Regions from separate parts of the Paenibacillus sp. FSL R7-0204 genome, predicted to be linked through region 2. Evidence: riboswitches for the same ligand, from Rfam matches in the RefSeq annotation. Region 2 holds a riboswitch; each other region holds the start of a gene.
What was found. A riboswitch is a leader RNA that binds a small molecule or an ion and turns the genes downstream of it on or off. The one in region 2 is predicted to bind cyclic di-GMP.
Positions count from the first base shown of each region.

Region 1: it holds a riboswitch for cyclic di-GMP, as region 2 does, so the genes downstream of both, MKX42_RS31100 (transglutaminase-like domain-containing protein) here and MKX42_RS31890 (choice-of-anchor A family protein) in region 2, are expected to answer to the same signal.
Region 3: it holds a riboswitch for cyclic di-GMP, as region 2 does, so the genes downstream of both, MKX42_RS02800 (flagellar assembly protein A) here and MKX42_RS31890 (choice-of-anchor A family protein) in region 2, are expected to answer to the same signal.

Region 1 is NZ_JBBOCA010000001.1:7,173,307-7,176,582, reverse strand. Features, by position in the region: gene MKX42_RS31115 (glycosyltransferase family 2 protein) at 1-243, shown strand, start outside; gene MKX42_RS31110 (GtrA family protein) at 233-637, shown strand; gene MKX42_RS31105 (class D sortase) at 705-1,358, shown strand; cyclic di-GMP riboswitch class I at 1,488-1,569, shown strand; cyclic di-GMP riboswitch class I at 1,643-1,723, shown strand; gene MKX42_RS31100 (transglutaminase-like domain-containing protein) at 1,737-2,546, shown strand; rRNA gene MKX42_RS31095 (16S ribosomal RNA) at 2,984-3,276, shown strand, end outside.
Region 2 is NZ_JBBOCA010000001.1:7,357,427-7,360,702, reverse strand. Features, by position in the region: gene MKX42_RS31895 (hypothetical protein) at 16-393, opposite strand; cyclic di-GMP riboswitch class I at 1,144-1,236, shown strand; gene MKX42_RS31890 (choice-of-anchor A family protein) at 1,318-3,276, shown strand, end outside.
Region 3 is NZ_JBBOCA010000001.1:594,624-597,899, forward strand. Features, by position in the region: gene MKX42_RS02795 (aldo/keto reductase) at 1-143, opposite strand, end outside; gene MKX42_RS02800 (flagellar assembly protein A) at 174-1,793, opposite strand; cyclic di-GMP riboswitch class I at 1,900-1,992, opposite strand; gene biuH (biuret amidohydrolase) at 2,498-3,181, shown strand; gene MKX42_RS02810 (ABC transporter substrate-binding protein) at 3,207-3,276, shown strand, end outside.

The DNA.
Region 1 (3,276 bases), 180 kb from region 2:
CTGTTCCTGGTCTTATTCCAGAAGGTCTTCACCTCCTGGACCGTGCCGGGCTGGGCGTCCATTGTCGGTGTGAACCTGTTGTTTAACGGCATTGTGCTGATGCTGCTGGGCGTCATTGGGGAATACATCGGACGGATCTATGACGAATCGAAGGATAGACCGCTCTATATCGTGCGCGAGACCAGAGGCTACCCGGAGGCAGAGGCTGAAGACACCCGGAAGGAAAGCGATTATGCAAGATAAGGCTTGGCGCGCAGGCATGATCCAGTTTCTGAAATTTAATGCGGTGGGCCTGCTTAACACGTTCATTGATTTTGCGGTATTTACCCTGCTGCATTCCCTGGGGATGCTTAACACCCCTGCACAGATTATTTCCTACAGCGCCGGGACGGCCAACAGCTTTTTCTGGAATAAGAAGGTGACCTTCAAGGGCCGGGACAGAGGCGGGAATGGCGGCTTTGACCGGATGCAGCTGGTGAGATTTATTGTGCTGAATCTGCTGGTGCTGGGCATTTCGGTGTTGCTGATTCATCTGCTGACTGATCGGCTGGGGATACAGGTGCTGATGGCCAAGGTGCTGGTTACCTTCATTACAGTGATCATTAATTTCTTTGGAAGCCGGAAATGGGTATTCTAAAGAGACAGTATATCTTCGCCGTATTCTGCGGTGGGAGCACTTATTCTATATTGCGGAGGCGATTGTCATGCGGAAGTTATCCTATTTGATTATACTTGCCGGGGTCCTGATTATGCTCTACCCCAAAGGAAGCGAATGGTACGAGGACCGTCAGCAGCAGAAGCTGCTGGAAGAGGCCGAACAGGCCTATAGTGAAATCGTTCCTTCGGCTACAGCTCCTGCCAGCCAGGATCTGAGCAAGCCTTATGCGGAAGTCACCCAACTGCTGGCGGAAGAGTCTGGTGCGGAAGAGCCAGTGCCGACTGCAGCGCCCGAGATTGAAGTTGGAGGTAAGATCACTGCTATTATTGAAATCGACAAAATCGATCTGAAGCTGCCTGTACTGGAGGGCGCCACGAAGGCCAATATGAAGCATGCTGCTGCACATATGAAGGAGACAGCTCCGATAGGTGCGGTAGGCAACGCGGCGATTGCGGCACACCGGTCGAGAACAGCAGGGCGGCTGTTCAACAGACTGGATGAGGTCGGTAAAGGGGATACCATTACTATTATTACAAGGGGCCAGGAATACAAGTATGTAGTATATGATGTGTCCATTGTAGAGCCTACCGATATTTCGGTACTGAAGGGTAAGGACGACGATAAGATTCTGACCCTCATTACCTGCGATCCGCTTGTTGATCCGACCCACAGACTCATTATTCATGCGAAGCTAACCTGATTCTTGCAAGACAAGATGACAGTAAAGGTCGAAAAAACATAAAATTTTAGTATGTTTATGGTGGAATCTAGCAGTTTGGGGCTTGATAATAGAGAAGGATATGGTAAGATAGAACTATCAAAAGCTAATACACGATAACGGCAAACCTATCGAAAGGTAGGGACGCAAAGCTAAAGGGCCTTCCCGTCATGGATGGCAGCCAGTTACCGAATGAAGAGGCTTTTTTTGTTTGTTTTAATTCAGAATCTGTCATTATGTGGTAGTAGATTGGACAGATAAAGCTTATACGATAACGGCAAACCTATCGAAAGGTAGGGACGCAAAGCTAAAGGGCCTTCCCGTAAGAATGGCAGCCAGCTACCGAAAGGGGTTTTATCCATGAAGAAGTTTTATTTAATGTTGATTACACTTTTTGTGATCGTCACTTCCGTGCAGACAGGCACTGCTCAAGCCGCTAATGCAGATTCAAGCTGGTTAAATGTTGGACAACTTGATCAAGGGGTGATCGGGGTTTCGTACGATGTTCCTAAGGGCAAGAAGATGAAGCTCATGATTACCAAGGACAATAACAGCTATACTTACAACTTATACACCTCCAAACCGAACGAGACATTCCCGCTGCAACAAGGTAATGGCTCTTATAAGGTCTCCGTTCTTGAGAATACTACAGGCAACAAATATAAAGTACTATCTTCCGAGACTGTATCTCTCTCCATGAGCAATGTGAATGCCGTATATTTGAGCTCCGTACAAAATGTAAAGTGGAGTTCTTCCGATAAATCCGTTCAAAAGGCAGCCCAGCTTACAAAGGGTCTGACCACAGATGCAGACAAAGTTAAGGCTATCTACAATTACATCGTAACTAACGTGAAATATGATTACTCTCTGGCTAACAGCGTAAGCACAGATTATATTCCGAACAACGATAACACGCTTGCTACCAACAAAGGGATCTGCTACGATTACGCATCCTTGTTCGCTACTATGCTCCGCAGTGAAGGTATTCCAACCAAATTGGTTATGGGGAATACAAGCTATGTAACTTCATACCATGCCTGGAACGAAGTGTTCCTGAACGGCAAATGGGTAACGATTGATACTACAGTCGATGCAGGTCTGGGTAAAAACACAGCATCGACAGAACTGGTCAAAGCAGCAAGTAAATATACTGCAGCGAAATTCTACTAAGAATAGCTGTGAACTATAGCATTTCCTGAGAATAACCCGCTTAATCATTAAGTGGGTTATTTTTATTTATATAAAGGTTGCTTTTTAATAGAAGGATAGGTTATTATAAATAAGCGTTGTTGGAGCGGCAAAGGAAATGAGAGATTACTTAAATAAGTGATTTCAAAAATAAAGCTTGCATTGCTCGGATGAACGTGATATATTATAAGAGTTGCTGGTGACGCGGTGAGCGGCGCTGACGACGAGCTTGATCTTTGAAAACTGAACAACGAGTGAGTACCTGGAAATCACTTCGGTGAGATCCAAATTAGAGAATGTAACAATTCTCGTCAGATGTTTCAAAATGAGCAATCGCTCTTTCTATACTGCAATCTCTTCGTCCGCTCAGCTGAGCTGGACCGAAGAGATTGCAGGTGACGCTTACTTCGTAAGCGTCCTAATTGGAGAGTTTGATCCTGGCTCAGGACGAACGCTGGCGGCATGCCTAATACATGCAAGTCGAGCGGAGTCTGAGAGGAAGCTTGCTTCCTTTCAGATTTAGCGGCGGACGGGTGAGTAACACGTAGGCAACCTGCCCTCAAGCCTGGGATAACTACCGGAAACGGTAGCTAATACCGGATAATTTCTTTTTTCTCCTGAGGAGAGAATGAAAGGCGGAGCAATCTGCTGCTTGGGGATGGGCCTGCGGCGCATTAGCTAGTTGGTGGGGTAACGGCCCACCAAGGCGACG
Region 2 (3,276 bases):
CGGCAGGCTTCTTTGTTAGCTCTGCTTCGGGCCCTGCTCCGTCTTCTCCATACCCAGATATCTCCGCATATGCAGAGTAGCCTGGGCAGCAATCACATCATCCAGCAGCAGCATCCGCTCGTGATAACCTCTGCAGACGAATTTGGCTTCAACGCCCGCCTCCAGCCGCTGTTGTTCATAGACCTTCAGACCACGGGCGCGCATCCCGGCACGGACCTCCCGCAGATCAGCAGAAGCGGCATGGACGGCCAACTGGATTACCTCAAGATAAGGCGCAGGCGTACGCAGCTCTGAGGATATAGCAGAAGCATCACGCTCGAAGGCGGATAGAATAAGCGGCAGCAAAATATAGGATTTGACCAGCAGGTTATCCTGGCTCTCTGCTCTGTGCATCCCTCTCAACTCCTTGAAGAGAACGTATATTCGCATTGTAACTCACCTTTCAAAAATTAATCAATGGGTTTTATAAATTAACTTAAATAATGTGATATTTTTCACAAAAAAATAGAACGAATTATTATATATTAAAATTGAAATAATATAGATTGAAAAATAAATCAGCTCAAAGGAGAATGGCAATGAGTCATGAAGGAAGTCTCCGCCGTGGTTTGGTATTCGGGATCATTCTAAGTGTTCCGCTCTGGGTATCGATGATTGGCTGGGTTCAGCTGTTCGGGTCTGCCTAGGCGACATTTTTATTCAAAATATATGAATTCTATTAGCAGGTGTCGTCCCTATGGGCGGCACTTTTTTTTAGAGCTGACATGCCCGCAAATAGGTAAAATTGCATTGAATAGGAGCGGACAGTGAGCCGAGACGGGGTGAAACCAATAAAATAGGACAAATGCATCAAATTTCATTAATGAAAATTGATAGCATTGTAGAGAGGAGAGATAAACGGCTACAGCCAATTCTCTGATTTCTCGACTTTTTTCGTCAGCAGGAAAAAAGAGGCTCGCACGTGAACCCTTATGGTACAAGGGATCAATGAGGAATCATCGGAAAAATAATTTCAAGAAATATACTGGGAACGGATTGACAATAGGGTGGGGGAGCGGATAAACTGAAATTAGTACAAAAGTAACAAATGTCATAGACTCAACCATGATTGTACATAAGCAAATCTCAATTTCATACCGAAATCATGTATAAACGCAAACCGTATCGAAAGAACGGGACGCAAAGTCAGGAATCTACTGTCTCTAAAGTTGAGGCTAGGGTCGTCCGGCCGCCGTGAAGCTAACCCTTCGTGGCGGTCTTTTTGTTGTTATAGTCGCGTGACAGATTCATAGAATAGTAACTAGGAGGTGTGGACTATTGAAAAAAAGAGTACGTAAAACAGCCGCCATCATTATGGCAGGCCTATTGACTTTATCCAGTACCTTTACATGGGGGACGGATGTTAGAGCAGCTTCAGGGATGCCGTATACGCCAACACCGGTTTTAGGAGTCGCAGGGAATTTTAATGCTTTTATCCTCGGTGATTTTGTGCAAGGCGGTGATCAGATTGAGGGCCGCCTGGCAGCGGCGGGGAACATTACCCTCTCCGGAGGTTACGGAGTAGCAAGAGCATACAGTGGTGCTGCGCCGACGGATGTACTTGTGGCAGGCAAGAATTTTAAACATTTGGGTAGCGGAGAAATTAACGGAAACGTGGTATACGGAGACAGCATTACAGTCAATGAGCCCCAGGTTAAAATTATAGGTGCTAAGAGGAAAGAGAAGCCGATTGATTTTGCAGCTGAGGAGCAGAGTCTGATCTCCCGATCCACAGAGTATGGGGCCTTGGCCGACACGAATGAGATCGGCAATAACAATTATGGACAGCTCAAGATAAGTGCACCGGATCGTTTCAATGTAGTTCATTTGGATGCCTCGACACTGGCGAAGACCAACTATATCGAATTCAACATTGCCCAGAACGCTACGCTGATTATTAATATAAGCGGGCCTACAGTCAATGTGCCGAGCTTTTCAATGAATAACGGCAGAGCCAGTCAGGTATTGTTCAACTTTTACGAAGCTTCTGAGGTGAATATTGCTTATACCTCCTTCTATGGCAGCATTCTCGCACCCAGAGCGGATGTTCATTATGCCGGAGCAGAGCTTTACGGGACTCTGATTGCAAAATCTTTTAGCGGCGGGGTTGAGATGCACCTTGGGATGTACGAGGGAGAGGGGCCGCCGCCGAGTCCGACGCCGACCGCAACGCCGACACCTAGTCCATCACCGACACCGACAGTGAAACCAACACCGACGGTAACGCCAACACCAACAGTAAAACCGACACCAACGGTAACGCCTACACCGACTGTGACACCAACACCAACGGTGACACCAACTGTGAAGCCAACACCGACAGTAACACCTACACCAACTGTGAAGCCTACACCGACCATAAAACCGTCACCTACACCAGTGTGCACTCCAACTCCAAAGCCAACACCAACCGTGAAGCCGACGCCAACGCCAACGGTGAAGCCGACGCCAACACCAACGGTGAAGCCGACGCCAACACCAACCGTGAAGCCGACGCCAACGCCAACGGTGAAGCCGACGCCAACACCAACGGTGAAGCCGACGCCAACACCAACGGTGAAGCCGACGCCAACGCCAACGGTGAAGCCGACGCCAACGCCGACCGTGAAGCCAACACCAACGCCAACGGTGAAGCCAACACCAACGCCAACGGTGAAGCCGACGCCAACGCCAACGGTGAAGCCAACACCAACGCCAACGGTGAAGCCAACACCAACACCAACGGTGAAGCCAACACCAACACCAACGGTGAAGCCGACGCCAACACCAACGGTGAAGCCGACGCCAACACCAACGGTGAAGCCAACACCAACACCAACGGTGAAGCCGACGCCAACACCAACGGTGAAGCCGACGCCAACGCCAACGGCAGTGCCAACACCGACGCCGACAGCTGTAGCGACACCAACGCCAACGGCAGTGTCAACACCGACGCCGACAGCTGTAGCGACACCAACGCCAACGGCAGTGTCAACACCGACGCCGACAGCTGTAGCGACACCAACGCCAACGGCAGTGCCAACACCGACGCCAACGGCAGTGCCTACGCCAACGCCGACAGCCGTACCGACACCAACGCCAACGGCAGAACCAACACCGACGCCAACGGCAGTGCCGACGCCAACGCCAACGGCAGTGCCAACACCGACGCCGACAGCCGTACCGACACCAACGCCAACGGCAGAACCAACACCGACGCCAACGGCAGTGCCTACACCAACGCCGACGGTAGAACCG
Region 3 (3,276 bases), 6.8 Mb from region 2:
TCGATGAAGTTGATTCCTTGGTCCAAGGCGGCGTGAATAATGCGGACCGAGGTCTCCTGATCTGCCCGTTTGCCGAAGGAATTAGTTCCAAGACCCAGGGCGGACACCTGCAGGCCGCTATTGCCCAGACGGTTATATCGCATGCGCTCACTTCTCCTTATATAGTAGTAGTCTTAGCAGGAATCACGCACAAGCAGCTTGCCGCCGGACTCCAGGCGGCTCTCCTGTGACCGGGCAAGATTAATCACCGCATGCTCCTCCTGGAGCAGCTCAATCTCCTCGCCCAGCTTGAGGAGCAGCCTGGAGAAGCGGCTTAGGACACTGTCTGTGATGTAGCCGGTGAATTGTCCCGGATGGGCGAATACCTCGAGTATATGCCAGAGCTGGTCCGTGCAGGAACCGAACGCTCCGTTCATACGGCTCAGCGCAGCCTGGAGATCGCGGATCAGGCTGCCCAAATGGCTGTATTTATCCTCCAGCAGCAGCATGACTACCAGACCATAATTCACGGATTGCTGGCGGGATTCCACATTCTTGGCCAGCTGGCGCGCTGCCTCAAGCAGTCCGTCTGTCTCTGTCCGCAGCAGGCTTGCCAGGCTATGCAGGCGATGCTGCATTACCCCGGCATATCCTGCGTACAGGCCGCTGCCGGTAACCTGGCCGCTAACATAAATACTGCCGGTGGCTATAATGGTAGATTGGAGGATATCGCCATAGACGTACACATTCCCAAGGGCTTCGATCCGTACAGGTCCTTCCAGATCTCCCGGTACAACGATGTCGCCTGCGAACATAACATCGCCCGCAGGGTCTGTCAGCTCCCTGGTCAGCAGATAGACCGGAGGGAAGTCACAGATCCGGACGCTGCCGCTTCCTCCGCAGATCCGGGGCCTGCCGGTGTGCCGGGCTACGATTTTACCACAGGGAAGGAGCTTGGCATGATTACCGGCAGCAAAGTAGATATCTTGCGGCGGGGGAGGGGGCAGGACCCTTCCGTCTGTGTCGAGGCCGGGAATGCCTTCTTCCGGCGGCAGCTTGCGTGCGAAGACTTCGCCTGCAAAGGTAAAGGGGGCTCCGGGGAAACGGAGGTACTCCAAGGAATCCGCTGGCTCCTGAGCCGAAGCTCCCTGTCCCCGAAGCATTCTGTTCCCCTCCAGTGTATGCTCCGGCAGCTGGAATTCCAGCCGGGCTTCCTTGCCGGGCAGCGGGGCTCTTCCTTCAGCGATGCATACGGGAAGATATGTAGGATTCTCCAGCTCCGCGTACAGGGCGGGAATGTTCAGGTTGCGTAGAATGAAACGGTTGTCCAGTGAGGAAATAATCTGTTCTATGGTGAGCGTGGACAGCAGCATCGCCGGGTTGGGCTGGGCACGGACGACCGCCTCAAAGGCGGCGGGACAGTTGACCAGGTTCCAGGCGTACTTCTCTGCACGGTATAAAGTGAAGTGGACCTTGAGCTTGTCAGGCGATACGGTAATTTCGTACTGCGGCTTCTCGCAGATCTCCCAGGTAATATAATCTGCCTTGGTCACCTCAGTTGGCTCTGTAACGGTCTTCCAGTTGATCTTCAGGACAACAGGGTGGATCGCAGAAATGCGGGCGGGAGCGCCTCCGGGGAGCGGGGGAGTAATGAATATCTGGTTGTCCTGCACGAGGATAATTCCATTCTTATCTCCAGTTGTCCCGTCAGAAGTCCGGCCCTCCACAGAGAATGAATCCAGGAGACCTTTACGTTCGAGCATCAGGGACTCTACGAATTCATATCGGCTTGGTTCGATATCCTGCTGCGGCATGGTTGTAACCTCACTTTTCGTATGATCAATGGCAATTCGTACAGAAAAAGAACATCATCAAGCCTCGGAGGCTTCCCCTCCTGAACAGCTGGCTTAAGTGGTCTCTATTGGCAGCCTGGCAACCGTAAACGCGGATTCTGGCGTTCTTAGGCCCATAGCTTTGCGTCCTGCCCTTTCGGGGAGTTTGCCTTTAGAAATAGATCAATGATATACATCCTGTAGAGGCGATGAATTGTGGTCGACTGTAATCGACAAAAAGAATCATGAATAGTTCTTATGTGTCATTAACTTCTGCAAACAAGCTTAATTCTAGTACTTAAAGAGCTATTTTTCAACTATATTATGCCTATTTATCAAAAAACTCGAAATATGCAGCTCTATTTCGACAAAAAAACTGGTTTCCCAGCACTTACAGCTTATGGAAGAGGAAGATGAGAGGAAGTGTGGGTATTCAACTGTTGGGACACCCTGGGCTTGGCAAAACTCGGAGTGTTCCTTTTTCGATAAGCAGTGTTGTAAGTGTTTGTGTTATGTATGTGTTAACTATGTGAATAAACACAAACATTCAGTACATTATTTCGTAATAAAACCGAAGACATCCCAAATTCATTGTAATATAATCTAACTCATACCAAGGGAACGCGGATTAATGTTAACTAAATTAACATTAATAGAGATAGCGCATCAGGAGAGGAGCATAAACCATGCAGATTGCAGCAACACCTTACATCTGGCCTTATGACGGGGCTGTGGACCCGGCGAAGACAGCGCTGATGATTATCGACATGCAGACGGATTTTTGCGGCAAGGGCGGTTACGTCGAGAGAATGGGTTATGACCTCTCATTAACGGCGAGGGCGATTCAGCCCATTCAGCGGCTGCTGGCACGTATCCGGGAGATTGAAGGGTTCACCGTGATCCATACCCGCGAGGGACATAAGCCGGATCTGTCGGATCTGCCGGCGAACAAACGGTGGCGCAGCCGCCAGATCGGGGCCGAGATCGGCTCCGAAGGACCGGCGGGACGAATTCTCGTGCGGGGGGAGCGCGGCTGGCAGATCATCGAGGAGCTGGCGCCTGCCCACGGAGAGTACATTATAGACAAGCCGGGCAAAGGGAGCTTTTACGCAACGGACCTGGACCTGATCCTGAAGAATAAAGGAATTACCCATCTGATTCTGACCGGTATTACGACCGATGTCTGTGTACACACCACGATGCGGGAAGCCAATGACCGCGGGTACGAGTGCCTGATTCTTGCAGATTGTACGGGAGCGACGGATGAAGCGAATCACCTGGCGGCACTGAGTATGGTTCAAATGCAGGGCGGGGTGTTCGGCAGTGTAAGTGATTCACAAGCGGTGCTGCGTGCGCTGGAGCAATACTAAATCATTCATAAACGGGGGAATAACCATGTGGAACAAGTCCAGAACGAAAGCGCTGATGCTGTTAACCTCGCTGATGCTGCTCCTGACCGCCTGCG